Regions from separate parts of the Paenibacillus sp. UNC217MF genome, predicted to be linked through region 1. Evidence: a T-box and tRNA genes for the amino acid it is inferred to sense, from the RefSeq annotation. Region 1 holds a T-box; the other holds one or more tRNA genes.
The links. A T-box is a leader RNA that pairs with one kind of tRNA and senses whether it is charged. The one in region 1 lies ahead of leuS (leucine--tRNA ligase), so its partner is inferred to be a tRNA-Leu.

Region 1 (15,477 bases):
GAACAGCATCCAATTCTCTGATGCCTCTCTGCTTCAACAACGGAACAACTACCTTCTCCCCTACCTCAAAGGGCACTCTGCGTTCCCTCCAGCGATCTTCTGGCTTGCGAAAATTCACAGTACCCCCGCCATCAATAAGCATGTGTTTGCCCGAAGCCGTTGAGATTAAGATGCTGTCACCCTGACCGACGTCGATAAAACTAACAACTGCATCATTCGAACGCCCCATGGAATATCCTTGCAGCACGATGAACCCAAGCAAGCAAGCGGCTGCAAGCGCAATTGCTCCTCTATATCGATATCCGCCTGCCGGGATCTGGATAAAATCGAGCGGTTGTGTATCATCAGCATGGTTCAAATTATGCCCTCGATCTCTTTCTCTGCGGTTAATCTGCCTCGCATCCCACCAACGCCGAACAGAAGTCAGCGCCAAGGCGAATCCGAGATAGTAAAGAGCGATCCACCATAATGGAGGGGTCGGCCATATGATCGTAGCACCTTCCATTTGTGCCAGCCAATACACTAGTTGGAACGTAACCTCATTCAACCGTTCAACAAGCCAAACGATCGGTACTGCCGCAGGTTCATATAGTGAACCGACAATCAACGATACTGAGCCAATTGGCAGCACAACAACGCTGACGAGGGGGACAATAACAAAATTAGCCAAAAAGGACAACAGCGAAAATTGATTAAAGTAATAGACAGTAAGAGGCAGCGAAACAGCTTGTGCAACCAGTGTAACCGAGAGCGAACTGGCCAATGTCCGCGGCAAAGAAGCCATTAGCCTCATAGCGAGGGGAACAAATAAAATCAGCCCAGCCGTGACAATAAAAGACAATTGAAATCCGACCTGCAGTACATAACGAGGCTGCCATACCGCCATGAAAATGAAGGCAGCTGCCAGAAGATGCAGCCCATCCTTCAACCAGCCTCTCTTTGCCCCATAAAGGGCTAGGAAAGCCATCATACCTGCACGAATAACCGATGGCGACGCCCCCGTCAACAATACATACATCGGGATGAACCCCATCGTGATCGATATGCCCGTCTCCTTCGTCATGCGCAGCAATCGGAAGAGATACAATAGAGCTCCGATAAGTACACCTACGTGCAATCCAGATATGGCGAGTATATGGGTAAGTCCCAACTGCGAGAACTGTTGATAAATATCCGGATCCATATCTCCCCGTGTTCCCAGGATAAGCCCTTGCATATAGCCGCTATGGGGCTGCTTGTACATATGCTCCAATATCGCCGCCAGACGCTCCCTGCCTTGATCCACATATGCCAGCATTCGATTCCACATGATAGTAGGTGCATAGGAAGAGGTCGTCTCAAGTGCTATTTGCGAGGTCATATGCTGTAAACCCGACACCCTTAACAACCAGTCGATTTGTAAATTATGTAAATATTCTCTGTAGCTGAATCCGCCAAAGTTCCCCGCATCACCGGGGATCTCAAGCTTACCTTGTATACGCACCAATTGCCCTCGGTTCCATTGATGCACCTGTTGCAGTTCCTGCTTACTAGATAGCTTGATTTGAACTAACAGCGTCTCCCGTACACTTTCCATTTGCTTCATTTCTGGAGTTCTCCAGCCTGTAACTCCGAATTGGAACTGCATCCGATCTCCGTCCAACTCCGGCGAGGTTAGGATCACCCCTTCCCATTCTCCGTTCAATTCTTGTACCTGCTCTACATAAGAACTAACCCCCTCATCCGACCAGACACTATCTCCACTCTTCACCGTCAATTGATAGTAGAGTAGAGCCATAAGCAGCAGCAGCGCATACAAGACTGCTTGCATACGTCTGCACCAGCCTCCTAAGACACAAAGCGGCAATACCAGCACAATCCCGAGAGCTGCAATCCAAGCTTCTCCATTCGGGAGGACTGCGCTTAGATGGAAGCCTCCGGCAATCATACAGGCAGCCACAACCAACGGTCGACGTGCCAGCATATCATCCCCCCTGCCCATATACAAAAAACCTCTATACTCGCAAGCACTGCTCTTCGCATTTAAATACGAAACGAACAGTGCTGCTTGAGCACAGAGGTTCTTCCTCATCCCTATTCACAACGATACATTTATCATTTATTCGCTAACTTCATCCATTACCGACTCTGCCGGCGGATGATAATGATCAAGTTGACGGAACACAATTCCTTTATGCTCCATCATCGCAGCCACTTTATCGCTGTCCTTCAAATAAGGACGGTGATATACGATCTCGACAACACCACTGTTGGCGAGCATATTGGCACATGTCCAGCAAGGCTGATCCGTCACGTATACCGTAGATCCCTCTCTATCATTCCGATCCGTGAATAGCAGCAAATTCTGTTCTGCATGGATCGTGCGAATGCAGCGCTGCTTCTTAACCATCTGCGCTTCGCCGTCTACGACAACTTTCTCATATTGTTCTGCGATCATGCAGCCAGCCTCACTGCAGTCAGGAATCCCCATCGGAGCGCCATTATAAGCGGTACCAAGCAGCTTCTTGCCCTGTACGAGCACAGCGCCCACATGCCGCCTTGGACAGCGCGAGCGAGTAGACACCATATAGGCAATATCCATAAAATACGTATCCCAGTCTTTGCGCATAGTCGTTGTCATAACTCCAATCCCCATTCTTCTGCCTTTGTCTATGTTGTGTATGTTATCCTTATTGTAAGCAGGCCTGCGCATTCATGCAACTAAAGACATCACAATGTTGCACATTTCACGCATTTTATTCCACACGTACCTGATCCCGGATCTTGGCCATCATCTTCTTGCCGATTCCCTTCACCTTCATGAGATCGTCAACGTGGCGGAAGGCCCCCTTCTTCTCGCGATATTCAATGATTGCTTTCGCTTTACTCGGGCCAATACCTGGAAGTGTCACCAGTGCAGATGCATCAGCTTCATTAATGTTAAGAAGTTGGGATACAGCTCCCTTAGCTCCCTTGTTCCCAGACGCACTGGAATGCTCCTTCTCCGTCTTAAGGACATCCGTTGAAGGAAGTAAACTAGCGGCCTCCGATTGTCCTCCCTTTCCCGCATCAGCACCATCATCCTTATGGGCTACTGTCGATACGGAAGACTGCTGCTTGTTCTGTGCATGTTGTTCCGCGGCGGGAGTCGACTTCGAAGACATCTTCGATTCCGTGATCTGGGCTTCCTTCCCTTCAGCAGTCATTATCGAATCAATCTCATCATTCAAATCCGTCCAAGTCCCTGCTTGCAGTGACCCTTGCGGCTTCACCCATATCCACATACAGATTGCAACACCGATTACTGCTAGACTCATTGCAATTAGCCATCGCATTGGCAATGCTCTGGTCTTCCTCATTCCTTCTCTCATGTCACCACACCCTTCGTCAGCGAATGACGGCATAATGGTCAACCATGTCATCATATGGATCAATAAGCTTGATAAACTTGTGTTCATCACAAATGAATACGAAGTGAACATAATCACGTCCTACGACAACAGCGGAATAGGCAGAAGCAAAGGGAGGGAACGTACTTGAAAGTCGGGTTTATAGGTACGGGAAGCATGGGGTCTACAATCATTGAAGCACTTATTCAATCAGGTGCATTGGAACCATCTCAGCTTATCGCGAGCAATCGCACGAGGAATAAGGTTCAACAGCTGGCTGCGCAATATCCTGGGCTGCAATTGGCCAGCAGCAATGTAGAAACTGTACAAGAAAGCGATATCGTCTTTTTATGTGTGAAGCCTTCAGAATTCAAAGCCGTTCTGAACGAAATCGCACAATATGTAAAGCCTTCTCTCATCGTTGTATCGATAACGAGTCCAGTGCTCATTAGCCATTTGGAGCGGCAGCTGTCCTGCAAGATAGCAAAAATTATACCAAGTGTTACGAATTATGTATGGAGTGGAGCATCCTTATGTATGTATGGAAGCAGAATTCAAACAGAAGACAGGCTACTATTGGAACAGTTGATGATGTCCATAAGTCGTCCAGTTCAGGTATCCGAGCAGTATACGCGCATCACTTCGGATATCTCAAGCTGTGGGCCGGCATTTATCGCCTTTTTCGTGCAGAAATGGATAGAGGCTGCAGTTGAAGTTACAGGAATCGAAAGGAATGAGGCAGAGCGCCTGGCCAGTGAGATGCTGCTTGGTACTGGCAAGCTGCTAACGGAGGGAGGATTCAGCCTGGAGCACTTGAGACAGCGGGTAGCAGTCCCCGGCGGCATTACCGCCGAGGCGCTCCGTCTGTTGGATGGTGAGCTGGATGGGGTATTCCAGCAGCTCATTCAAGTCACCCATGCCAAATATGAGGAGGATCTACACAAGGTCGAATCCCAACTATTTGGCGAAGAACTTAACCGACCACAATGTTAACAAGTCTGCCTTTTACTGCGATGACTTTGCGAACCGTCTTGCCAGCGATGGCATCCTGAACGTTCGCGAGGGACATCGCTTTTTGCTGCATTGCTTCTTCGTCAGCATCTGCTGCTACATTTGCACGGCATACAATCTTGCCATTCACTTGAATAACAATTTCTGCTTCCGCATCAACTGTAAGCGACTCATCATAAGTCGGCCACGCAGCGTACGTAATCGACTCTTGGTAGCCAAGACGCTGCCACAATTCTTCCGCGATATGTGGCGCGAGCGGTGCCAGCAATTGAACGAAGTTCTCCATTGCTTGGCGTGGAAGAACCTCTGTCTTATACGCCTCATTGATGAAGATCATCAATTGACTGATTGCTGTATTGAAGCGGAATCCTTCTATGTCTTCCGTCACCTTCTTGATGGTCTTGTGCCATGTACGAACGAAGGCCGGATCTGCTCCATCCGTTCCGTCAGCAATCTTGCTGTTCAGGGCTCCTGTCTCCTCGTTAATGAACAAGCGCCAGATGCGGCTCAAGAATCGGTAGCTTCCTTCTACACCATTCGTGTTCCATGGCTTCGTCGCTTCCAGTGGACCCATGAACATTTCATAGATGCGCAGCGTATCTCCGCCGAACTCGTTCACAATATCATCTGGATTGATGACATTGCCGCGGGACTTAGACATTTTCTCGCCATTTGTACCAAGGATCATCCCTTGGTTAACAAGCTTCTGGAATGGCTCCTTCGTATCTACGACACCAAGGTCGAACAATACCTTGTGCCAGAAGCGCGCATACAGCAAGTGAAGAACCGCATGCTCAACGCCGCCAATGTACAAATCAACTGGAAGCCATTTCTTTTGCTTCTCTTTGGAGCAGATTTCATCGTTATTGTGCGGATCGATGTAGCGCAGGTAGTACCAGCTGCTTCCCGCCCATTGCGGCATTGTATTCGTTTCACGGCGAGCTTTCATGCCCGTCTCTGGATCAACTGTGTTCACCCATTCGTCTACATTCGCAAGCGGAGATTCTCCAGTTCCTGATGGACGAATCTGATCGACATCCGGCAGTGTAAGCGGAAGTTCGGATTCCGGTACAGGCTTCATTGTTCCGTCTTCCAGATGAAGAATTGGAATCGGCTCTCCCCAGTAGCGTTGACGGCTGAACAACCAGTCGCGCAGGCGATACGTTACCTTGCCTTCGCCCTTGCCTTCAGCTTCAAGCCATTCAATCATGCGCGCCATTGCAGCCGCATTGTCCATTCCGTTCAGGAATTCTGAATTCACATGAGCTCCATCGCCGGAATATACTTCTTCCTGTACATTGCCGCCTTCAATCACTTCGATGATCGGCAGGTCAAATTGCTTCGCGAATTCCCAGTCGCGCTGATCATGTCCAGGAACAGCCATAATTGCACCTGTACCGTATCCAGCAAGCACATAATCCGCAATCCAGATTGGAAGCTTCGCTCCATTCGCCGGGTTCACCGCATAGCTGCCTGTGAATACACCCGTCTTATCCTTCGCCAAATCCGTACGCTCCAGATCGCTCTTGCGTGCCGCCTGCTCTTGATATGCCTTCACAGCAGCTTGCTGTTCAGCCGTCGTGATGCGTTCGACAAGCTCATGCTCAGGAGCCATGACACAGTAAGTTGCACCGAACAGCGTATCTGGACGAGTTGTAAAAACAACCAGTTCCTCTTCGTGACCGTCGATTACAAAGCGAACTTCAGCTCCCTTGGACTTCCCAATCCAATTGCGCTGCATGTCTTTCAAGCTCTCCGGCCAGTCAAGCTCATCCAGATCTTGCAACAAACGCTCTGCATACTCCGTAATCTTCAATACCCACTGACGCATTGGCTTACGAATAACTGGGTGGTTACCACGCTCCGAACGGCCATCGATGACTTCCTCATTCGCAAGTACTGTACCGAGGGCTGGACACCAGTTAACAGGAACTTCTGCAACGTAAGCGAGTCCTCTCTTGTACAACTGAATAAAGATCCACTGCGTCCACTTGTAATATTCCGGATCAGTTGTGCTGAACTCACGATCCCAATCATAAGAGAAGCCCAAGGACTTGATCTGACGACGGAAGTTGTCGATATTCTTCACCGTGAATTCACGCGGATGCTGTCCCGTATCGATCGCATATTGCTCAGCTGGAAGGCCGAATGCGTCCCATGCCATCGGATGAAGGACATTGTATCCTTGCATGCGCTTGTAACGAGACATGATATCTGTAGCCGTATATCCTTCCGGGTGTCCTACATGAAGTCCGGCGCCAGATGGATATGGGAACATATCCAGTGCATAGAAATTTGGCTTGTTCTCATCTTCTGTCGTTGCAAATGTCTTATGTTCATCCCAATAGGATTGCCATTTCGGCTCGATCTGCTGCGGCACGTAACCGTGCGGCTGCTTCGCTTCTTGACTCATGCTTACTCCTCCTACGATGCCCAGACGGCTGCTCGCGCATGTCCGTCATACTTGTGGCAATGAATAAATGTGATTAAAAAAGCCTCCCATCCTTAGCGATAATCGCTAGGGACGAGAGGCATTATTCCCGTGGTACCACCCTAGTTAGCGGACAGCATGCTTTGCTATCCACTCCCTTTACACCATTAACGCTGGCAATACGTCGCAGCTTACCGCTCCTGATTCTGCTGCGCGACTCTGAGGTGAGTTCGCTTCTGCACCATCACCGGCTTGCACCAACCGCCGGCTCTCTGAAGATGGGACCTGAGGTACTATTCCTCTTCGAAGTCTTTCCATTCTACCTATTCAGCTTGAATATGATTATGATGCATCCAAATAGATGCAAGTAGCTATATCATAATGAAAAATTTTCTTATTGTCAATGATCGCCATGCAACTCCAAATCTTTCTTGTTCATTCGCCTTGAATTGAGAAAGTAACACCGAATTCTACATCTCACGACGGATCAATGTGCATATCACATGCATCTTCAGAAACTATGCACATCTATCTTTATGGCTTCACTGCAACAAAAAAGATTCGGCGCGACTCTTCGTCCGGCGACTGCCATTCAAAGTCCGCAAATTGCTCGACATGATCGAAACCAGCTTCTTTCAGCATACGTTCTAACCAGTCTGGATCATAGGCGCGTTCAACATGCTCCTCGTCAATACGCTCGTACAAGCCTCCAGACTGCTGACGAACGAACAAGGTCAGCTGGTGCTCAATCTCCTGGCGTTCTTCATCATAATCCGAAAACCAAATGTAAGAGATATCTTCATCATCATAGGCAAAAGGCTGGGTCTCCGCATAATGTTCGAATTGACGGACATGAAGCACATCGAACAAGAAAACGCCGCCAGATCTCAAGTTGTTATAGGTAGCTTGAAAAGCACGCTTCACGTCGCCCTCTTCTGTCACATAGTTCAAGCTGTCACAGAACGAAACGACGGCATCCGCTTCTCCAGGCATGGCCCAATCGCACATATCTTGATTCACCCAACGCACGTCGCCCTTCAGCGGTCCAGCCTCTATTCCCTTGCTGCTCGCAATTGACAGCATCGATTCTGAAATATCGATGCCGATTACATCATAACCGAGCTTCGCCAGTGGCAATGCCGTACTCCCGGTTCCACAGCCAAGGTCAACGATGGAACGAACCTGGCCGCTTCCAAATCGTTCCCAAGCCTGCCGAGCAAATGACACCCACTGGTCGTATGGCATGTCCTCCATTAAGCGGTCATAAACCTCCGCTACACGCCCATATGAAATCATCTATCTTCACTTCCCCTGCCGGAGGTTGTTCCCTCATTCCATCATTCGTAATGCATGTTGAACGAACGACTTAGCGTGCATTGTCGTTGCCGTACGAGCGAGCCTTATGTGCTTCACGCGCTTCGGCTTGTGCCGCCGACAGTGCCTTGTGAAGCTGTGCCGTATCCATTGCAGCAGCCGTTTCCGTCAATTCGGTCCAATTTCCATTTTGACGAATGAGACCTGCCTTCATCAAGCGGCCGATAGCACGCTTGAATGCTGACTTGCTAATGCCGAAGCGCTGCTTCACAATATCGGCAGGCGTCTCATCGGAATATGGCATTGTGCCGTTTGGGCGCTCCTTCAAGAAGGTGAACAAGCGTTCAGCATCTTGATCCATGCCGACTTCTTTGCGCTCTGCCATCGTTACATTCACGCGCCCATCCTCACGGACATGCGTAATGCGAACACGGACAGACTCACCAAGACGAAGCAGGCGCGGACGGAGTGATTCATGAATGAATCCAATAACACCTTCTCCAACAGGCGCGCCATCTACGACAACGAACGTTCCCATCTTGAGAGCACGGTACACGACCGCATCGCGCCATGTGTTGTTCCAAGACTCAGGAGCTGCGAACATATAAGGTACCAAATCATCTTCACGAGCTGGCAGTGCAATAAGTCGTCCGTAGCGATCCTGTTCCATCCGGACGTATACCTCATCGCCAACCTTCGGGTGAAGCGGTTCGAACTCGGGAAGCTCTCCCTTCGGAAGCAGCAGTTGACGCCCAATCCCCATCTCCAGGAAGCAGCCGTACTTCGGATGAATATCCGCTACCGTAAGCTTAGCAATCTCTCCGAGTGTCAACAAAGGACGCTTCATTGTCGCAGCAATGCGATCTTCCGTGTCATAGTATAAAAACACTTCCACGTAATCGCCAGGCTCTACTTTGCCCGTAAGCTCTGTATAATGCAGCAACACGTCCTGCTCTCCGTTCGTCAAGAAATATCCGTACGGAGATACTTCACGGTCGATTATTAATCGTTGAATCGTTCCTGCTTCCCAAATCATGCAAACTCCACAACTTTCGCATCGGACCACAGCTTCTCAATGTTGTAGTACTCGCGTTCTTCGCGGTGGAACACGTGCACGATTACGTCGCCCAAATCAATGAGAACCCAGCGTGCGGAGTCAAATCCTTCTGTACCGCGCACGTGTCCGCCTACTTCATGCACACGCTTGCGAATTTCATTCGTAATCGCTTGAACTTGTGTATCCGAGTTCCCGTGGCAGATTACGAAATAATCTGCAATGAGGGAAATGCCTTGCAGGTCAAGCGCAATAAGATCCATCGCTTTCTTATCTTCAGCCGCACTTACGGCGATTTCGAGCAATTGTTTAATGTTGTCTGCCATTCAATTACCTCCACATTGTGTTTGAGCCATTCTTATTTTTGTATTTCTAAGCCCATTTCGTGATTAAGTTGCTGACTGTTCAAGTTCTGCCTCCAGTTCGAGGATCAGCCCATTGCGAGCATGGATCGTCAGCGGGAATACCCGGCGGCGGCGCTCAATCAAGAATCGAATGGTCGAGTCAAATCCGGCAATTAACGCCGCATTTAGATTCTGCTCCGCCAGTTCACGTATATGATTAACTCCAGGGAAATCCCGCCCTGGCTCGATGTAATCTGCCAGACACACGACCTTATCCAGCAGGGTCATCTTCTCTCTGCCGGAAGTATGGTACTTGATTGCATCCAGTATTTCTACATCTTCAATTCCATATTCATGCTGCGCCACATGTGCGCCCACAGGCGCATGCCATAATTGCTTGTCATACTCCAGCAATTCGGATGGCATGTTATGTTCCCGAATCATCTGTTCCATTCGATCTGTCTGCCAGTACTTTGCTACATCGTGCAGTATGGCGGCGATATCCGCCTTATTCGGGTCTGCTCCATACTTCTTGGCCAATTGAACGGCTGTTGTCATAACCCCTTGCGTATGCTGCCATCTTACAGCTGGCATCTGGGATTGTACAGCCTCAATCAGTTGTTCGCGCGTCCGATTCATATAGACCCCACCTTGCTATATACTGTTGAACCTCGTCCGGCACAATATACTTGATCGATCGCCCTTCGGCCAATCGCTGCCGAATATCGGTCGATGAGATATCCATCTGCGGCATCTCGCTCTCGATGAGCCGAGAAGACCACGCAGCAGGCAGCTTGGCAGCATCCCAGCTTGATCCAGGACGATGCAATCCAACAAATTGAATCTGCTCCATCAGCTCATCGATGTGATGCCACTGGGGCAAGTAAGCGACCATATCGCCGCCGATAATCCACGCCCACTTGACGTCGGGATACTCCCGGCGCAGCCCATGGACAGTGTCTAGCGTGTAGGATACACCGCCATGCTTAATCTCCCAGTCGCACACTCGAAAATGCGGATTACTTTGCACCGCCAGCCTCGCCATTTCCAAGCGCTGCTCCGCAGAAGCAGCTGGTCGATGCGCTTTATGCGGCGGCACATGCGCTGGCATGAACCATACCTCATCTAAGGAAGCTGTCTCCCTAGCGCATTCCGCTGCCACTAGATGCCCGAGATGAATAGGGTCAAAAGTCCCGCCCATGATCCCTACGAACTTCATTCGGTAGCCCTCCAGTGATCGTTATGGCAGTTCAATCTGCTTGTTATCCGTCGATTCCTTGTACAGCACGATCGTTTTGCCAATGACTTGAACAAGTTCGGATCCGGAGCGTGAAGCAAGCTCCTCTGCGATTTCGCGCGGATCTTCCAAACAATTGTTCAATACCGATACTTTCATCAATTCGCGTTTCTCGATTGCATCCTCAACGTGACGTACGAGTTGATCATTCATACCGCCCTTGCCTACTTGGAAAATAGGCTGCAGATGATGTGCAAGAGAGCGAAGATAGCGTTTTTGTTTACCCGTTAGCATATAAGTTTAACCTGCCTTATCTATTCATGAGTGATAGTATTGAGCCTCTTTCCATGTCTGGAACGTGCGACTCCTTCGTGCCTAAATGTCTTCTGTATTAGAGTATCCACATCTTGAAATTAGGATTGCAGCGTCTCAAGTACGCGCTGCCGCATAAGCGCTGTCGGCGCCTTCAAGCTTGTCCACAATTCAAATGCGATTGCCCCTTGATGAACGAACATGCCGAGCCCATTATGAATCCGGCACCCCTTCGCCTTTGCTGCCTGCAGCAGGGCTGTCTCTAGTGGATTATAGATGATGTCACTTACAAGCATATGGGCTTGCAGCCATTCCGCGGACACGGGTGACGCCTCTATATGGGGATGCATACCGACGGAAGTCGTCTGAATGACGATATCAACATCGTTCGGCGCAATTGCAGGCGCATCGCCCAACATAACTGCTCTTACGTTGCCGAATCCCGACAAATCGTCTGCAAGTGACTGCGCTCGCTCCACCGTACGATTTGCAATGACGAGCTCCTTGCAGCCCTCTGTAAGAAGAGCGTGCGCAATCCCCCGAGCCGCACCGCCAGCCCCTATAATTACAATGCGGGAGGATGGGATATCTGCTTGCATCTCTTCCTTCAAAGAACGAACATATCCAAGACCATCCGTGTTGTAACCATGCAGCTTGCCGTCACGTTGGACAATCGTATTGACCGCACCAATCACCTGAGCGCTGCCATCAATCTCGTCCAAATAAGCCATCACCCGCTCCTTATGCGGAATGGTGACGTTCACCCCTCCGAGACCAAGTGCGCGAATGCCTGCTACGGCATATTCAAGCTGTTCTGGCCTTACATGAAATGCAGTATATATCCCGTTCACTTCCATCGCCTGCAAGGCTGCATTGTGCATGAGCGGCGACTTGGAATGTGCAATCGGATCCCCGATTACCGCATACACCTTGGAACTGCTATTCATGTTCTTTACAAGATTGTTCGAATATGATGCATCCTTATCCGGCATGAACCCCATCCCCCTGCTTATTGACTGTCTCTTCTCTTTCGAAAACTTAAATTAAGGAGTGGCGTGCCAGCACCTTAACTCCCTTAGGCGCATGGATCTCAACCAGCGCGCCAGTTGTACCGTTGCACTTGATCCAGCCCAAGCCGGAAATGAACACGTCTGTCTCTCCTCCACGCCCAATGCGAAGCTGGTGCTTCGTCCATGCTGGAAGCTCGTCAATTCGTTCCCGAGTCGGTGGAGCAAGCAGTTCGCCGCGGTGATCACGATAGAGCTCGTCCGCACGTTCCAGCTTCGTCCGATGGATCGGAAGATCGTTCGACAAGTAGCAAGTGAAGGATTGACGCTCGCCTTCCACGAAATCAAATCGAGCGAACGCGCCAAAGAACAACGTTTGCCCTTCATTTAATTGGTATACCAGTGGCTTCAATGATTTGTCCGGCAGCAGGGAAGATAAGTCCTCCCGGCTCGCAAGCTCAGTCAAGCGGCTCTTGTACACAATCCCCGGTGTATCAATGATATGCTTCCCGTCGTCAAGCGGGATATGGATCATATCAAGCGTCGTTCCCGGGTAGCGAGAAGTGGTAAGCTCGCCATCCAAATCGCTATAGTCCCGAATCAAGCGATTAATCAATGTTGACTTGCCTACATTCGTTGCACCAACGACATAGACATCGCGATTGCCGCGCCACTCGGAAACCTGATCGATCAACCGATCGAAGCCAAGATTGCGCTTCGCGCTCACGAGCGCAATGTCTACAATCCGAATGCCGTGTTCCTTCGCTTGGCGCTGTACCCAATTGATGATGCGGTTCCAATTCGTTACCTTCGGCAGCAAATCGATCTTGTTCACGACGAGCAGTACTGGATTACTCCCCACAAATCGCTGCAAGCCGGAAATAATACTGCCGTCAAAGTCGAATAGATCGACAATGTGTATGACGAGCGCGTCTTCCTCGCCGATACGTCCCAATAGGCGAAGAAACTCGTCCTGATCGAATGCGACGGATATTGCTTCATTATAATTTTTTATCCGAAAGCAGCGCTGGCAAATTACTGGCGTCCGTTCCAACGCTTTTGCCGGCACGTACCCGGATGCTTCCGTACTCTCCGTTTGCAGAGCTGTACCGCACCCGCTGCATTTCCGTGCCATTTGTTCTTCTGTCAATGTCGTTCCTCCTCGTGCCACATTCCTTTTTTACGAAAACGTTTCGTTACGATGCGTTCGACTCGCCGATTAATGCGTGTCATCCAACCCTCATCTTGGATTGCGATTGGATCAACTAATATCGTATACATCCCGATGCGGTTGCCTCCGAGCACATCGGTCAACATTTGATCTCCAACTACCACCGCTTGCTCAGGTGTCAGCCCCATCAGCTTCAATGCTTGATGAAAGGCCCGTTGCGAAGGCTTCCGTGCTGAATTCACAAACGGAATATTAAGCGGCGTCGCAAACCGGGATACTCGCGGATGATCGTTATTCGACACAATCACCACTTGAAACCCCATTTGCTGAGCTTGTTCAAGCCAAGCCGTTAATTCGGGCGTTGCCAAAGGTTCCTTCGCGCCTACAAGCGTATTATCCAAATCCGTAATAATTCCCTTGTATCCTTTGTCCATCAGCTCCGCAAGGTTAATATCGTACACCGTACGAACCCGAAGACGGGGAATAAGCCTTTCCAACAAAGCGGTCACCTCGTTTTCATACGAAAAACTATACCATATTCTTTGTTTTTCGTGCAAAAAAAAGCCGTTCCTATGCGGAACGACTTTCATTTGCCACATTTACGGATACATCTTCCTCGCATTGGATTCACAAAAACAACTACTTATTGGAAAATGGTCACATGCTATATAACCTGTTATCCGATGTGTTTGTACGCCCGAATTGCTTCTTTCAGTTGCTTCACATCTGATTCCATTATAGGATGCCCGCCATACTTCGCCTGCTCGAACTTATTGACGATCACTGCCGCTGGATCGCTTCTGCCCTCTCGCTGATCCGACCATCTCTTGGCAGCTTCACGCACAGTCTCATGCGCTCCCTTGCGCATGCCCTTCCATCTGCAATAGCTTAGCCACAAGTCTGTATGCAGAATGATCTGTTCCTTGTAGGTTAAATTACGCTTCAACAGCCAGAAGAACCGCAGGGAGAACCCGATCGTTCTCCATTTCCACAATAATAGAAGAAAACATACGGCAGCCATCACGATAACAATCCACTTCGCCCCCTGAACGAGCCAAGCTGGAAGTGATGCGTCTTGCCGCTCCTGCTTCGGTTCTGGCTTCTTCTCCTCTTGCTTCTCTTCCGGCTTCTGTTCTTCCTTCTTCTCTGGCTCCGGCTTCTTCTCTTCCTGTTGCAGACGCGGATAGGTGAAGCCAGGCGTCGGCTCAAATGCAACCCAGCCATAGTCACCCATGTATACTTCGACCCAGGAATGAGCCTCTGCATTCGTCACCTGATACGTGCCAGCTCCACTGTCCTGCGATTGCTCGGCCAGCTCATGAGTGGGAACGTCCCCGTTCTGACGCGTTCCTGGTGCGTATCCCTTCACCCAGCGTGTTGGGATGCCAGCAGAACGAAGAAGAATGGCCATCGATGTTGAGAAGTGATCGCAATACCCTTCCTTGATTTCGAACAAAAAGGCATCGACGAAATCCTCGCTCTTGCGCAAGGATAAATTCGGCGCATTTGTATATCGATACTGCGTACGCAAATAATTTTCTACCTTTTTTACCTTGTCGTAATAGTTAGTTTCGTCATGTGTTAATTCCTGCGCCAAATCCTTGACTCGCTGTGGAAGCGTGTTTGGGATCTGCAAATATCTCTGGAATCGATCCGCGTCTGTAGATATTGTTTGTGATGATTTGCGCAAATCTTCCTCGGTAAAAATCGGGACTCGCGAAGTTAGAGTGTAGCTAGTCGGATATTTATCTGTCTTCGGATCTTCATACCTGACTTCCCCTTCCTGCTCGTTCCAACGCAGAACCGCCTCAAGAGAATTACTAATTGACTCTACCGACTCGATCATTCCTAAACCGAATAACACGGGATACGAGTCTTTATTTTGCATCGTAATTGTTTGTTGAATCATTCTTGTAGGAATGTTTCGAGCAGGCTGATCCGCTGCTGTGAGCTGTTGTCGAAGACTAAAAATGGGATTGCGTCTTGGTGTTTTATCCCATCCCTGTCCAGTGTACCAGTCCTTTGATTCCCCTCTCCAGTAGCCGCGCATTTCCGTTGTTACGGACATAACAGGCATATAGTCCATGTTAAAGCCATTGCCCAGCTCTGCATCCGAATGGCTGTAACCGGATGTACTCGTACGAGATCCGCTCCCGCTACCCGTCACTTTCGATACGAGATCCGACATCGGGTTATTCCCATCGCCATAGCGATTGCTCCAAGCGGTA
Region 2 (15,165 bases), on a different contig from region 1:
ACAAACAGTATCAGTTTTCATTTGCAAACTGGCATTACGGAGTTGGTCGTTCACATTTCATTTCTGATTTTATTCTTAAAACTTATTCATTGAATGTTAAGTTGAGTATTACATGTTCAATGTTAGCATAAAAAGAGGGTTCAAAATGAAACATAGGAGGAAATAGAACAAATGAACATTAAAACAGCAATTCTAGCATCCATGATCGTATCCAGTATGTTGGTTGCCGTGGCAGGCCCGATTCCTGCAGGGGCCGCGGCTGCGCAAGAGCATAAGCAAACGGATAATAAGAAGGTTCATATCGATCAGAAGCTGGCCGCCAAGCTGCAAAAAGCGGTAAAGCAATTTGCAGGGAAAGAGATAAAGTTACAGGAGGCTGCCGAGACTACATTTGCTACAAATGCAAAGGTTACATCGACAGATGGAAAGTACGCAGTCCACTTCGATTATCAAAAAGGAGAAGTATGGGAGATCAATGGAACGATTCCAATTGATACAATCAGCAAACAGGATCAGGAAAAGGCCCTGAAAATGCTGAAAGGAGCATACGCAAAGAAAACATACGTCTTTGATAGAGAAGCGGTCATGAAGAGGCGCTATGACGATAAAAAAGGAAAACTGCAAGATCATTATTTATCGTATGAATTGACAGGGAAAGATTTTGAAGCACTTCTGTCCAAGGATAAGCGGGGAGAGACGCCAGTAGAGTATGTCAGTCTTTCGATAAAGTTAGCCAAGGAAGAGCTCGATTCAAAGTCGCTGGAAACGGCAGCAAAGGCGATAAATGCGGCTTTCGATCATGATTTGAATGTAACAGAGGGGTCTCTTAGTTCTAACGGAGACAACTATCATATGTTGTCACTTAAGGATAATGATGTATCACTTGAGATGGAAGCAAAAAAGGGAAAGGTCTTGAATGTATTTCATCATACAAGAAAAAAGGTAATGACCGACCAAGAGATTACGACAAAAGATGCAAAGGCAGTGGTCGCTCCGCTTGCCAAGGAATTATTCAATATCGACATTTCGGGATTAGAAGTAAAGTGGGACAACCTATTTAAAGATTATTGCTTCGTTAAAGGCAAAGAAATGGTATTGAGGGCAGCATTGGATGCCGATAAGAACGTGGTGTACCTCATATCGGGTGGCACAGCATTATTGGGGGGGCATTAGACGTTATCGGACTAAATATACAGGCTCAAATGAAATACATAAATTCTAATTTTCGTTAGATGCTTAATAAACAGAAGGAATACCTAGGAGGTTAACTATGAATATAAAAAAAGCAATTCTAGCGTCTATGATCGTATCGAGTATGTTAGTTGCCGTGGCAGGCCCGATTCCTGCAGGGGCCGCGGCTGCGCAAGAGCAGAAGCAAGCGGATAATAAGAAGGTTCAAATCGACCAGAAGCTGTCCGCCAAGCTGCAAAAAGCTATCAAAATATATGCAGGGAAAGAGATCAAGCTGAAGAATTTCGGTGAGAAGATAGAATTCTCTCCAAGTGCCAAGGTTGATTCCGTAGACGGAAAATATGCTATCCGCTTTATCATTGATAACGGTAAAATATGGGAGATTGATGAAAAGGTCACAATCGATAAAATCAGTAAAGAGGATCAGGAGAAAATCTTGACAGTGTTAAAAAAAGCATATGCAAATAAAACATATGCCTTTAACAAAGAAGTGATCATGCAGCGAGGCTATGATGGCGAAAAAGAAAAACTAGGTGCGAATTTGTCGTATACGTTGACAGGGAAAGATTTTGATGTTTCCTTTGCAAAGGAAAATTCCGCTAAAGAGCTAAAAGGTACTGTTGGTGGTTTTAAGATACAGTTTACCAAGGAAGAGCTCGATCCGAAGCTCCTGGAAACGGCAGTAAAAGCGACAAAAACGGCATTCAATCATGATTTGATGGTTACAAACGCTCAGCTAACTAATGGCATTAGATGGATGCTTGAGGATAAAGATGTATTGGTCGAGATGGAGAGGGGAGAACTCACTAAGGTATCTCATAAAACGCGTAAAGCGGTAACGACTAATAAAGAAATTACGGAAAAAGAGGCTAAAGACGTGGTTGCACCGCTTGCCAAGGAATTATTCAATATGGATATTGCGCAATTGGAAGTGAAGTGGGTCAGCGAATATGAAAATTACTACTTCTTCAAAGACAAAAAACCGGTTCTGAGGGCAGCACTGGACGCTAATAAGAACGTAGTGTCCATAATAGCTGGTGTCGGAGCATTATACGGATTCTGAATAGGGCGAGTTTGGACATTAAAGAGTTATTGAATTGCATGGCGCAATTTGATAACTCTTTTACATTTGGATATTCGCATAGGAGACAATATATAAGTGCTTCGAAAGCATCTCCTGCCCAGAAAGGATATATTTATAAGACTGCTGATGAGGCAAGACAAAAGTTAAAACCGGAATATCGGAACAGCCCGCTGCAAAGCACACTTCTATGGAAAGAATAGTAGAGATGATGTCACAAATGAGCGAATTGATATTGTTATATATTGTAGGTGAATATACCAGTGGTACACCATGAGAATATAAAACATTGGAGGGTTTAGTATGAATTTGAAAAAAGCAGTTGTAGCATCCATGATCGTATCCAGTTTGTTGGTTACGCTGGCGGGCCCGACTTTTGTAGGAGCCGAAGCAGCAGGAGGAAAGAAACAAGAGCAAGCATCAAGCAGCAGTGTTCAAATTGATAAAAAGGTTGCTGCCAAGCTGCAAAAGGCTGTACAAAAATTTGCCGGCAAAGATGTCAAGCTGCAAAATGTTGGCGAACTAGTTCGTTCGACTGACACGATGGCGAGGGTTCAATCCGTAGACGGGGTCTATCAACTATTTTTTGATCATAAAACAGGACAAGTATGGACGTTGACCGGAAAAACAACGATCGACAAAATCAGCAAAAAGGATCAGGACGATGTTCTGAAATTGTTGAAAAAAATGTATTCGGGGAAAACATATGCTTTTGATAAAGAAGTGCTCCTGGAACGTTACTATGAAGATAAAAAGGAACAGTTCAGCCAAAATTCTACTTACTATTTGAAGGGGAAAGATTTTAATGCATCACTCGTTAAAAATGATCCGGATCTAAAAGATTATATTAATCAAGCCCGGATCGAATTTGCTAAGGAAGAGCTTGAAGCGAAGCTGTTGACAACGGCGGAGGAATCGGTGAAAACGGCGTTAGATCATCAATTTAACATAACAGAGGCTTATCTTGTTAGTAATACTAAAAAAAACGCATGGGAATTAAAGGACGGCAGCTCTACTCTTTACGTAGATGAACAGAGCGGGAAGGCAACTAACTTATTCCATAATACGCGCAAAAAGGTGACGACGAGCCAGACGATTACGGCAAAAGAGGCAAAAGAGGTGGCCGCTCCGCTCGCCAAGGAATTATTCAGTATCGATATAACGGGATACGAAGTAAAGTGGGATAGCTTATATCAAGACTACTGCTTCGTTAAAGATCAAGAAACCAGAGTAAGAGTGGCATTAGATGCCAATAAAAAGGTAGTGTACCTTAAATCCGGGGCAAATGCACTTTTTGGAGGGGAAGACCCTGTTGCAAGCAGACTAGATGAAGAATAATGCAAAAAGGTAAGTGAAAATCATCCATTTGAAGCATCCGAAAGGGTGCTTTTTTTAATATGCTCCGTTACTTCTGTCCAAACATTAATGTTCTCTTAATTTTTATTCATATAAAGTTTCGTGGTTAAGTTCTATTCCATTCATTAGCATTATAGCTATCAAGTGTTCCATTAAAGGAGGAAATAAAATGAACATGAAAAAAGCAATTCTAGCGTCTATGATCGTATCGAGTATGTTAGTTGCCGTGGCGGCGCCAATTCCTGTTGGAGCCGAGGCTGCGCAAGGGCAGAAGCAAGCGGATAATAAGAAGCTTCAGATTGACAAAACGATGGCTGCCAAGCTGCAGAAAGCGGTAAAGCAATTTGCGGGGAAAGAGATTAAGCTGCAGGAGGCTGCCGAATCTATAAATGATTCAGAGGCGAAGGTTACATCGGTAGATGGAAAGTACGTCGTCTACTTTAATTATAAAAAAGGTGAAGTATGGTCGTTGGACGGAATGATTCCACTCGATAAAATCAGCAAAGAGGCTCAGGAGAAGGTCCTAAAAGCGCTGAAAGGGGCATACGCAAAGAAAACGTACGTTCTTGATAAAGAAGTGATTCTGCATCGGCTGTATGATGGGAAAAAAGAAAAACTAAAAGATGACTATTCTTTGTATCAGTTGACAGGGAAGGACTTTGAAGCAAGTTGGGCGATATATGGGGGGCCAGGTTTTGTTAGTAGAGTTGCAATAAAGCTTGCCAAGGAGGATCTCGATTCGAAATCGTTGGAAATGGCAGCAAAAGCGATAAAGACGGCATTTGATCATGATTTTGAAATAACAGATGCCCAACTTCATTCTAATGGGGATAAGGTTCAAATGTTATTACTTAAGGATAACGATGTATCGCTTGAGCTAGACAAAAAAGAAGGAAAGGTCTTGAATGTATCTCATAAAAAAAGAAAAAAGGTAACGACCAACCAAGAGATTACGGAAAAAGATGCAAAGGAAGTGGTCGCTCCGCTTGCCAAGGAATTATTCAATATCGATATTTCGGGATTGGAAGCGAAGTGGGACAACAAATTTAAAGATTATTACTTCATTAAAGACAAAAAAGCGGTATTGAAAGCAGCGTTAGATGCTGATAAGAAACCCGTGTATATCGTATCAAATGGCCCAGGGTTAATGGTGGGGAATTAGATGTTAGGGTCAATTGCAAACTGTGCTTGAATAAAAAGGGAGCTAGAACTATGCATAATAGATGGAAAATTGTGATCTTGCTGCTAACTATCGTTTCCTTAATGAGCGGCTGCTTTGGCAAGAAGGAAGTGTTGGAGCCCTTGCAAGCAAGCAAAATCAAGGTGATCTATCAGGATGAGGAAGCCTTTTACCACGACTACGGGAAGTATTTTCATATGAAATATCCGCAGATTGAGGTCGAGGTTATCCCCGAGACTCAGGTGCTTCAAAATCTAGGGAAAACGATTCGTGCAGAGGATTGGGATACGGAAATAAAAAAGCTGTTGGAGAACTCCGGTGCAGACGTAATAAAGCTGGGTGATGCGAAAACGTTTCAATCATTTGCTGAAGCTGGCAGGTTATACGAATTGGAAGAAATGATCCGGCAGGACGACTATGATATGAAGGGCTTTTTGCCAGGGCTGATCGACAGAATTAAAAGCTTAGGCAACGGCAAGCTATATGGGCTTGCTCCTTATGTGGATAGGGAAGTTTTGTACTATAACGCAGCGTTGTTCAAGGAGCATCAAATCGAACCGCCGAAGAACAATATGACCTGGCAGGAAATGTTTGATTTGTCAGCGAGATTTGCCAATATCGGAAGCGGAGACAATAAGGTGTACGGGTTCTATGAATGGCATGGGGATATAGGATCCACTTTGTACAAAATTGCCGATTCCTCCGGATTGAAGCTGCTCGACCCGAAGGGAGAGAAGGTGCTTCTGAACTCAGATGGCTGGAAAAAAGCCATCAAGCAGGTAACGGATGCTGTACGCAGCAAATCTTTATTTTTGCATCCTGAAGGCCAAATTTACACACAAGAACTTAGAGATCAAGTTGCTATGGGGATAGGCAGCGCTTACAAAACTAGGGAGCTTGTATTGACCAAGCAAGATTGGAATGTAGTTACGGCTCCGGTAGATCCTGCAATGGATTCTTCATCCATTACCTTTTCTCCCATCTACGCAATTGCGGCCGACTCAGTCAACAAGCGGGCGGCTTGGGAATTCGTCAAATTTGTGAATGGCCCGGAGATGGCGCAGGCCCGTTCGAGGACATTGGAAGGTAAGCTTCCTTCACGTAACGGTTATATGAAGGATATAAAGGGCAGGAGTACGGATGCATTTTATATACCGAAGATCAGGCAGGAGAGCAGCCTTTATGAAAGTCTTCCATTCGAGTTCCTCAGATTATTTTATAAACCGCTTCGTGAGGAGCTGTTGGCCGTAGTTGCGAACGAGAAGTCAGTTGATGAAGCAGCTGCCGCGTTGGAGGTAAAAGCGCAGGAACTGCTCTTAAAAGTGCGAGAATCTGCAAACAAGGATAAAGGGAAATAGGGAGTGTAGAAACGTGTTAAAGAGTGGGAAGACCGTAATTATGCTGCTGACGATCATGTCTCTCTTAAGCGGCTGCTTCGGAGAACGGTTAGAGCTAGCGCCATTAAAAGACGGTAAAGGGAAGATCAGGGTTGTCTATCAAGATGAAGATCGGTTTTATAGTGACTATGGGAACTTCTTTAAGATGATGAACCCCGACATCGATATTGAGGTTATCAGTGAAGCAGAATTGTTTGACGAAGCCGAAAAAAACGAGGCATTCAATTTGACTGAGGAAAAGAAAAAGCTGCTCGATAAAGTTAAGCCGGATGTGCTGTTTTTGAATGAAAGCATGTTTGAGGCCTTCGCTCAAGAAGGAAGGTTGTATGATATAGAGCCGGCCATCAGCCAGGATCAATACAATTTGGACGGATTCATGCCTGGTCTTATCGACAGGCTGCGTGCAAAAGGGAATGGGAAGCTGTACGGGCTCACTCCTTCCTTCGAAACGAATGTCATCTATTATAATCGCAACTTGTTCAAGAAGCATCAAATCGAGCCGCCAAACGGGAAAATGACGTGGAAGGAGCTTATTGATCTGGCAGCGAGATTTTCGAGCGTCGAATCAGGAAAGAAGCAAGTTTTTGGATTGTATCAAACGAGAGGGCCGGCAAGTTTGATGTATGATATCGCCGCTGCATCGGCACTTAAGCTCGTTGATGCGAAGTCAGGCAAGCTGTTGATCGATTCGGATGGTTGGAAGGAAGCAATGAAGATGACGGCGGATGCCGTCCGCAATCATGCAGCCTATGCTCCTCCACCAATGGAGGAAGGAGAAGTACTTGATGGATACGATGATACTGACTTTGAGAAACATAGAGACTACTTGAAACAGTACAGCCGATCAAACGAGTTATTCTACATGGGTCAAGCGGCCATGACGATCCAAGCGCCATGGTTTGCGTCCTTTTTACGGGATATTCCCTACTACTCAAAGACACCGGAGATCGACTGGGGCATCGCGGCCGCGCCTGTTAATCCTGCTAAGCCCGATGAATCGGCTTACGTGAAATTGTCAGAGATCTATGCCATATCTGCGGATTCTCCGAACAAGCGGGCAGCTTGGGAGTTCGTCAAATTCGTGAACGGGCCGGAAATGGCGCAAGTTGCTGGGAAGGCAATGAACGATACGCTGCCTACGCGATCAGACTATTTCAAGGATTTTAGGGGGCGGGACACGGAGGCTTTTTACCTCCTGAAGCCAATGGAAGCTAGCAGTGTGTCAGATAAAAAAAGTATTCCACCAGGGTTCCAAGCTGAATTCGATTCGTTATTGTCGGATGCGCTGAAATCCTTAATTAACCAAGAGAAATCGCTGGACAATGCGGTTGCCGAGCTTCAAATCAAGGGGCAAGAAATAATAGACCAATTGCGGGAAACCAAGTAGGAGCAATAAGCGAATTAAGTTGAATCTAATTGTTCAATGTTGGCATGAAGAGAGTACTCATGTATTAATACATAGGAGGATTACTATGAATCTAAAAAAAGCAATTCTAGCATCTATGATCGTAGCCAGTATGTTGGTTACTGTGGCAGGCCCGATTCCAACAGGCGCCGCGGCTGCACAAGAGCAAAAGCAAACAGATAACAAGAAGGTTCAAATCGATCAGAAGCTGGCCGCCAAGCTGCAAAAAGCAATCAAACAATATGCAGGGAAAGAGATTAAGCTGAAGAGTGTCGGCGAGAAGATAGAATCCTCTCATGATGGTGCAAAGGTTGAATCCGTAGACGGAAAATACGCTATCTGCTTTAATGTTGGAAATGGTCGGATATGGCAGATTGAAGAAAAGGTCACAATTGATAAAATTAGTAAAGAGGATCAGGCGAAAGTCCTGAAAGTGTTGAAAGGGGCATATGCCAATAAAACATATGTCTATGCTAAAGAAGTGATTATGCAGCGAGGGTATGATGGTGATAAAGAAAAGCTAGGTGTAAGTTTGTCGTATAAGCTGACAGGGAAGGACTTTGAGGTATATTTCTTCAAAGAGAATACTGCTAAAATGCCGAAAGATGCAGTTAGTGCGTTTACAATAAACTTCACCAAGGAAGAGCTCGACCCGAAGTTGTTGGAAACGGCAATCGGAGCAATAAAAACAGTATTCAATCATGATTTGGAAGTTACATCCGCTGACCTAAGACGCTTTACATGGACACTTGAAGATAAGGACATATCGCTTGAAATGGAGGAGGGAAAGGTCACTAACGTATTTCATAAAACACGTAAAACGGTAACGACCAACAAGGGGATTACGGAAAAGGATGCCAAAGAAGCGGTTGCTCCGCTTGCTAAGGAATTATTCAATATGGACATTGCGGATTTAGAAGTGAAGTGGGACAGCACCTTTAAAAATTACTACTTCATTAAAGACAAACAACCCGTATTGAGAGTAGCACTGGACGCCAATAAGAACATAGTGTTCTTAACATCAGGTGTCAGAGCATTAAGTGGGTTCTGAATAGGGAAGGTTTGAATATGAAAGAGTTATTGAATTGCATAGCGTAATTTGAGAGATAAATATCCATACAATCATACATAGGGGGAAATAAAATGAATATCAAAAAAGCAATTCTAGCATCAATGCTTGTATCCAGTATGTTGGTTGCCGTGGCAGATCCAATTCCTGCAGGAGCAGGGGCTGCGCAAGAGCAGCAATTGGATCGCTGGACAATTCAAATAGATCCGAAGTGGACGGAAAAGCTGAATCAAGCGGTAAAATTATTTGCCGGAGAAGACGTGCAATTGCAAAAGGTAGGTAAGCTCGATTTCAATAATAAGAATGCATCTAAAATAACAGAAGTGCGATCTGTAGATGGTAAATATTCATTACAATTTGATTATGATACAGGGGTTATCTGGACGGTAAGCGGCAAAACCGCTACTATTGACCAAATCAGCAAGCAGGAACAGGAAGACGTATTAAAGTGGTTGAAAGCGATATATCCAAAGAAGAAGTATGCATTTGATAATGAAGTTGAGGTGATTCACCAATTTACGGATGAGAAACTCTCAAAAACGTCAAAAGCAGAGGTTAGAGAGGAGAAGACGTACGAATTGAAAGGAAAGGATTTCTCCGCTTCCTTACACAAATTAGATGGCATACCAGAACATATCGGTCATATCACGATTGACTTTGATAAGAAAGAGCTTGATCCGAAACTGCTGAAAACAGTTGTTGATGCTGCTCAAACTGTTTCTACAAATAAGTTTGAAATGACGACTGCTCAGCTTCGCGTCGATTTATCGCCAATTATCTCAAAGAATAAACCCAATATAACATGGGTGTTCCATGATGGCAAAGTTACGATTTATGCAGATCCCAATACAGGGAAAATCAATAGTATCTACAATGAGCTTGGAAAACAAGTACGCGAAAATAAAGGCATTTCCGAAAAAGAGGCGAGAGAAGCGGTCGCCCCAATAGTGAAGAAAGTATTTAATATCGACATGAATGGATATAGCGTGAAATGGGATGGAACAGAAAGGGATTTTGCTTTCACCAAGAAAAATGGCATGAATGTAAGAGCGGCATTGGATGCAAATAAAAAGGTCGTGTACATTCGAGTCGGAAGAGCTGCTGCTCCTGGGATCATTAGGTATGCAGCGGATTTGGAAGTGAAACCCCAATAAGCGTCTGCAAACGAACCATATTCATTATATTTTGACTCCGTATCGAATAATCCACTGGCTTCTTTGCGTCGGTGGATTTTTTTATTTGAAACCATTTTCATTCAGAATAGTAGAGATGATGTCACAAATGAGAGGAGTGAAATTGTTATACATTGTAGGTGATCACCATTTTACTGATAAAAAACGTTCAAAAACTTCAAAAGTAGGGTGAAACATAGGAGGGGTTTAGTATGAATTTGAAGAAAGCAGCTCTAGCATCCTTGCTCGTATCCAGTATGTTGGTTACCTTGGCAGGGCCGATTCCTGCGGGTGCCGGGACAGCGCAACAGTACGAACAGCAGCAATCGAATAGTAAGACGATTCAAATCGATCAGAAGCTGGCTGCCAAGCTGGAGAAGGCAGTAAAACAATTTGCGGGCAAAGAAATTAAGCTGAATTTGCAGGACGCTTCCCAACCTATCAGCGATCTGGTGCAGGTTAAGTCGGTAGATGGAAAATATAGTGTGAACTTCAAGGAAAAAACTGGAGAAATTATTACGGTTAGAGGCTATCAAAGCATCGATAAAATCAGTAAGGAGGATCTGAGCGAAGTCCTTAAAGTGTTAAAAGGATTATACCCAAAGAAAGACTATTCATTTGATAAAGAAGTTCATGTCGATCTTAACGATGTAGAAGCAAAGACACCTTTTAGCATGTATGCGTTAAACGGGAAAGGATTCTCTGCCATACTAATGAAAAATTATCCGGGATGGCCGACAAAGATTCATGTTGGAGCCCAAATCGAAGTTGCCAAGAGCGAGCTTGATCCAAAGCTCCTGGAAAAGGCAGCTGAGGCAGTAAAAACGGCTTTAGGCCATAATTTTGATGTGACGAAGGCTTGGGTTGGAGGTACGAATAAAAAAAGTACATGGAAGCTTAAAGGTGGTAATATTACGCTGTCTTTGGACGCAAAGACAGGGGAAACCGAATATATTTATGATATTTCGCGAAAACAATTGATGACGAACAAAGAGATTACGGAAAAAGAAGTGAAAGAAATAGTCGCGCCAATTGCAAAGAAGTTGTTCAATTTGGACATTCAGGGGCTTGAAGTAAAATGGGACGGCTCTGCAGGAGATTTCATCTTCAATCAAAAGAAAGATACGAAAATGACCGTTGCATTGGATGCCGATAAAAACGTAGTTTATATGTTTTCTGGAGTGAGAATGCTTCTGGAGGATTTAGAAAGAGATTAAACCTTAATACAAAGGAGAAGATAATATGAATCTAAAAAAAGCAATTTTAGCAACGATGCTCGTATCCAGTATGTTCGTTACACTTGCGGGCCCGACCTTTGCAGGAGCCGAAGCAGCAGGAGGCAAAAAGCAAGAACAAGCATCGGGCAGCAGTATTCAAGTTGATAAAAAGGTTGCTGCCAATCTGCAAAAGGCCGTGAATCAATTTGCAGGGAAAGAGATAAAGTTGAAGTTCGAGAAGGCCTTTAAACATCCATTTGATCTGGCAACGGTTCCTTCGGCAGACGAATTATACAAAGTAGATTTTAAGCCAAGTACAGGAGAACTGATCAATATTAAGGGGATTCAAACGCTTGATAAAGTGAGCAAGGATGATCAAAAGGAACTGCTGAACAAGTTGAAAGGGATGTACGCCAAGAAAGCCTATGCATTTCATAAAGAGGTTCAAATCACTCAAAGCTATGACAAAGGAAAGGTTTCACAAACCTTTTATATATTAGAGGGAAAAGACTTCATGATTTCTTGGATGAAATATCCACCTGGGCAATCGAAGAATAAAAATTATATTGGAGCAGCCGTTATTCAAGTAGACAAGAACGAGCTAGAACCGAAATTACTCAAAACGGCAGCGGATGCAGTGAAAACAGCTCTCGATCAGGAATTTGAGGTGAAGAAAGCAGAGCTTGGTTATTATGCTGGCGCTAAAGGTGATATATGGAAGCTCAAAGGTGATCATATTACTCTGGCGGTCGAAGCAAAAACAGGAAAGACAGAGTATGTATATGACGTTGCGCGAAAACAAGCAGACACGGCAGTAACAGAAAAAGAAGTGAAAGAAATAGCTGCGCCGATTGCCAAAAAATTGTTCCATATGGACATTCAGGGACTTGAAGTGAAATGGGATAAATCAGCGCGTGATTTCTATTTTATTCAAAATAAGGAGACAAAAATGTCAGTTGCATTGGATGCTGATAAAAACGTAGTTTATATGTTTGCTGGAGATAGAATGCTAATGGAAAAATGAAGTGAATGTGTATAAAAAAAGAGTTATCGAATCGCTTAGCGCGATTTGATAACTCTTTTTTTGTCGTATACCGATGGCCGGACTCGAACCGGCAAGCCTCTCGGCACCGCATTTTGAGTGCGGCGTGTCTGCCAATTCCACCACATCGGCAAAATGATATGGGGCGATCGAAGGGAATCGAACCCTCGAGTGTCGGAGCCACAATCCGATGCGTTAACCACTTCGCCACGACCGCCATATTGATTGCTCAACAGAATCTTAATTTAACATACTTTCGACATGATTTGCAACAAGGAAAATATACCAACAACATTTTTTGTGACTCACTCGTCTTCTATTCATAGAAAAGGCGTTTTCTGCTTTACTTTCACCTTTTCTTTCATCATTGTAAGCTGGCTGCAAGTCAATTCGATGTCATGGCATGAGGTCAACGTATACACTGTACGTAAGGGGTTATGTTTCAAAATGAATAATAGCTCTTACATATAAGAAGGGGAGGCGGTTACGAATGAAAAAACAAAGAAAAGGACATCTGGTTCAAGCATCGGTATTTATGCCTCTGCCTGCTCAGGAAACAATAGCACATCGCAAGGTACCGAGTGCGTCCCAAGATGAGCCTCATCGTCCTACGAAGAAAGAAACAACTATGATACATGAACAAACGGAAACGATAGCACAACCTGCCCATACGCCACACCGAATGAAGTGGAAGCGTTGGGTCATATATAGCTTGATCATTGCAATTCTTACCCCGATTATTGGGTGGGTAGGGATGGCGGCAACAGGGACGGCCTGGATTGATCAAGGCAAGCTCATAACGTTCCGTGAGCAGATTGCACAAGAAGCGACTACAGCCAAGGGACAGCATTTGGTTCAACTGGAGCATATGGCTTCCTTTATACCGCAGGAACTGATGGCCATTGAGGATCATCGCTTCAAGCTTCATCCCGGCATTGATCCGATCGGGCTGGCGCGGTCAGTCTGGATAAATGTGACGAAGCAGCAGAAGGCACAGGGCGGCAGTACGATTACGATGCAGCTGGCGCGCAACTTGTTCTTAACGCATGATAAGACATTTTCCCGCAAAATGAAGGAGATGGCGATAGCGGCCAATCTGGAGTGGAATTTTAGCAAGCAAGAGATTTTGGAAATGTACCTGAATAAAGTATATTTCGGACATGGACAATATGGCATCGAGAATGCAGCACGCTATTATTTCGGCAAGACGACACGAGTCAATGGCGATCTTCCTACGGTTAACAAGGCAGAAGCAGCGATTCTCGTTGGATTGCTTAAGGCACCTGAGCGCTATTCCCCGTCGAAGAATATGAAGCTGGCCCTCCAGCGTCAGCATGTTGTATTGAAACGTATGAAGGATTTAGGCTGGATGACAGAGGCAGAGCGCCAAGCAGCGCTGAAGACTCCGATTGGTGTCGTTGTCCACAGTAAAGGGAAATAAAGAAAGAAAAGGCACACTTGATCAAGCTCGGATGAGCTGCGGCAGGTGTGCTTTTTTTATTTTTACTCATGGAAGCGCTGAATGACGTGATTAATTTTCGTGCAAAAGCAATTTTTACAGGAATGAGACATATATATGAATCGGCGCCTATGAAATCTTTTACAGGAAAATAAGATGATGTATGAAAATGAGCAGGGAGGAATAAAGGTTGAAAAAGAAATTACTAAGTACGGCTATGTCTATGGTTCTTGTCTTTGCACTTATGGGAACTGCTCAGGCAGCGACTCCTGAGAATCCATGGAAGTTCAGCTCAAGCTCTATCCAGTTCTACAATGATGGTTCCAATAGCTTCTATAAAGGCATTTGGAATACAGGAGCAAGTCGGTGGAGCGGGACAGGCAGTGTTACAATGGGGACAGGCACGAAATATGATTTTCGGGCAGGAAATCAGAAGGTATCGCCAACGAAAGATAATGATTGGGATGGAATTTGCTACACTACATATTCGAATGGGATTGCCTCCAAAACGCGTGCTTGGGTAAATGAATACTACACAACCCAAAGTCGATATTCCCCTTCTATTACGGAGGGAGTTGCCACACATGAATTAGGGCATGCATTGGGCCTTGCACATAATGACAGCGAACCGTCGGTCATGAAATCTTTTACCTTCTGGTCTGATGGATCGCTTGCTAGAACCAATACATCCCCAACATCTGCTGATAAGGACACGGTTAAGAAGAAATACGGGACGATTGCTTTATCGCAAGCGAATCCATCGACTCCCGTTGTGCATATTGACGCTAGTTGGGCTTATGGGTACAGAGACTATACAGCACTCGCCAACGCTGTTGATGCAATCGTAGAAGGACAGGTAGTGCAGGAGAACGGAGTTCGCAAGTCAGGGAGCGGGGCGCCTGAAACGTACCGGACAGAATCCGAGTTCCAGATATCAGAGGTAATCAAAGGGAATGCTTCTCTCAGAAATAGTACGATCAATGTACTACAGATGGGCGGACGCGACCGGGAGGCCATTGTAGTTTCCGACGATACGACTCCACTAAAGCAAGGTGATCAATCGATTCTGTTCTTGAAGCAAAATGAAGATGGAACCTATCGTGTCGTGAATGAGGATACCTCGATTTTCATGAAGGTAACGAACCAGACGCTCCAAGATGGAAATATGGAGATGTACCAGAATCAGAAAAGCAAGGCGCTCGTTAGCAAAGAGGATTTGAAAGGTATTTAATTCTCTTTCCTACCAGCCTTAATAAAGAGGTTCTTCTTCACCTCAACAGCGATTGCTGTTTCTTCATTAATTTCTTTTATTTTATACAGCTTTGTTCCTACGGGGTAAGTGTTAGAGAAGCTATCTCGACTTGAGTCTTCCTCCCGATTTGAGGATGATTGGATTTCTCCCAACAGCTTATCGATCTGTTGAACCTGATCATCACTGCCAACATATCGATTCCCGTGGAAGATGATCATATTGTTGTAGGGCCAGCTTGCGCTCGTCTCCGTTTGTTCACTCGTGCAGCAAGCTGTCAGTATAAGCATCATGCATGAGATAGTGAAAATGGCAAGTAGCTTTTGCATATGGCAGCCTCAACTCCT

Region 2: it encodes a tRNA-Leu, which carries the amino acid that the T-box ahead of leuS (leucine--tRNA ligase) is inferred to sense. The anticodon was not compared.

What each region holds. Positions count from the first base shown of each region.
Region 1 is NZ_JMLT01000003.1:480,302-495,778, forward strand. It holds gene BP95_RS0102330 (ComEC/Rec2 family competence protein) at 1-1,963, opposite strand, end outside; gene BP95_RS0102335 (deoxycytidylate deaminase) at 2,099-2,620, opposite strand; gene BP95_RS31710 (ComEA family DNA-binding protein) at 2,736-3,314, opposite strand; gene comER (late competence protein ComER) at 3,516-4,361, shown strand; gene leuS (leucine--tRNA ligase) at 4,342-6,792, opposite strand; T-box leader at 6,897-7,126, opposite strand; gene BP95_RS0102355 (class I SAM-dependent DNA methyltransferase) at 7,345-8,106, opposite strand; gene BP95_RS0102360 (CvfB family protein) at 8,177-9,160, opposite strand; gene rsfS (ribosome silencing factor) at 9,157-9,504, opposite strand; gene yqeK (bis(5'-nucleosyl)-tetraphosphatase (symmetrical) YqeK) at 9,568-10,161, opposite strand; gene nadD (nicotinate-nucleotide adenylyltransferase) at 10,133-10,741, opposite strand; gene yhbY (ribosome assembly RNA-binding protein YhbY) at 10,763-11,053, opposite strand; gene aroE (shikimate dehydrogenase) at 11,173-12,063, opposite strand; gene yqeH (ribosome biogenesis GTPase YqeH) at 12,110-13,213, opposite strand; gene BP95_RS0102395 (YqeG family HAD IIIA-type phosphatase) at 13,225-13,749, opposite strand; gene BP95_RS0102400 (transglutaminase TgpA family protein) at 13,926-15,477, opposite strand, start outside.
Region 2 is NZ_JMLT01000020.1:84,135-99,299, reverse strand. It holds gene BP95_RS0112580 (hypothetical protein) at 1-131, shown strand, start outside; gene BP95_RS0112575 (hypothetical protein) at 172-1,173, shown strand; gene BP95_RS0112570 (hypothetical protein) at 1,271-2,254, shown strand; gene BP95_RS0112565 (hypothetical protein) at 2,576-3,610, shown strand; gene BP95_RS0112560 (hypothetical protein) at 3,798-4,790, shown strand; gene BP95_RS0112555 (ABC transporter substrate-binding protein) at 4,841-6,166, shown strand; gene BP95_RS0112550 (ABC transporter substrate-binding protein) at 6,180-7,592, shown strand; gene BP95_RS0112545 (hypothetical protein) at 7,678-8,661, shown strand; gene BP95_RS30260 (hypothetical protein) at 8,754-9,833, shown strand; gene BP95_RS0112535 (hypothetical protein) at 10,064-11,068, shown strand; gene BP95_RS0112530 (hypothetical protein) at 11,094-12,092, shown strand; tRNA gene BP95_RS0112525 (tRNA-Leu) at 12,161-12,242, opposite strand; tRNA gene BP95_RS0112520 (tRNA-His) at 12,252-12,327, opposite strand; gene BP95_RS30255 (transglycosylase domain-containing protein) at 12,601-13,551, shown strand; gene BP95_RS33070 (matrixin family metalloprotease) at 13,760-14,800, shown strand; gene BP95_RS30250 (hypothetical protein) at 14,797-15,147, opposite strand.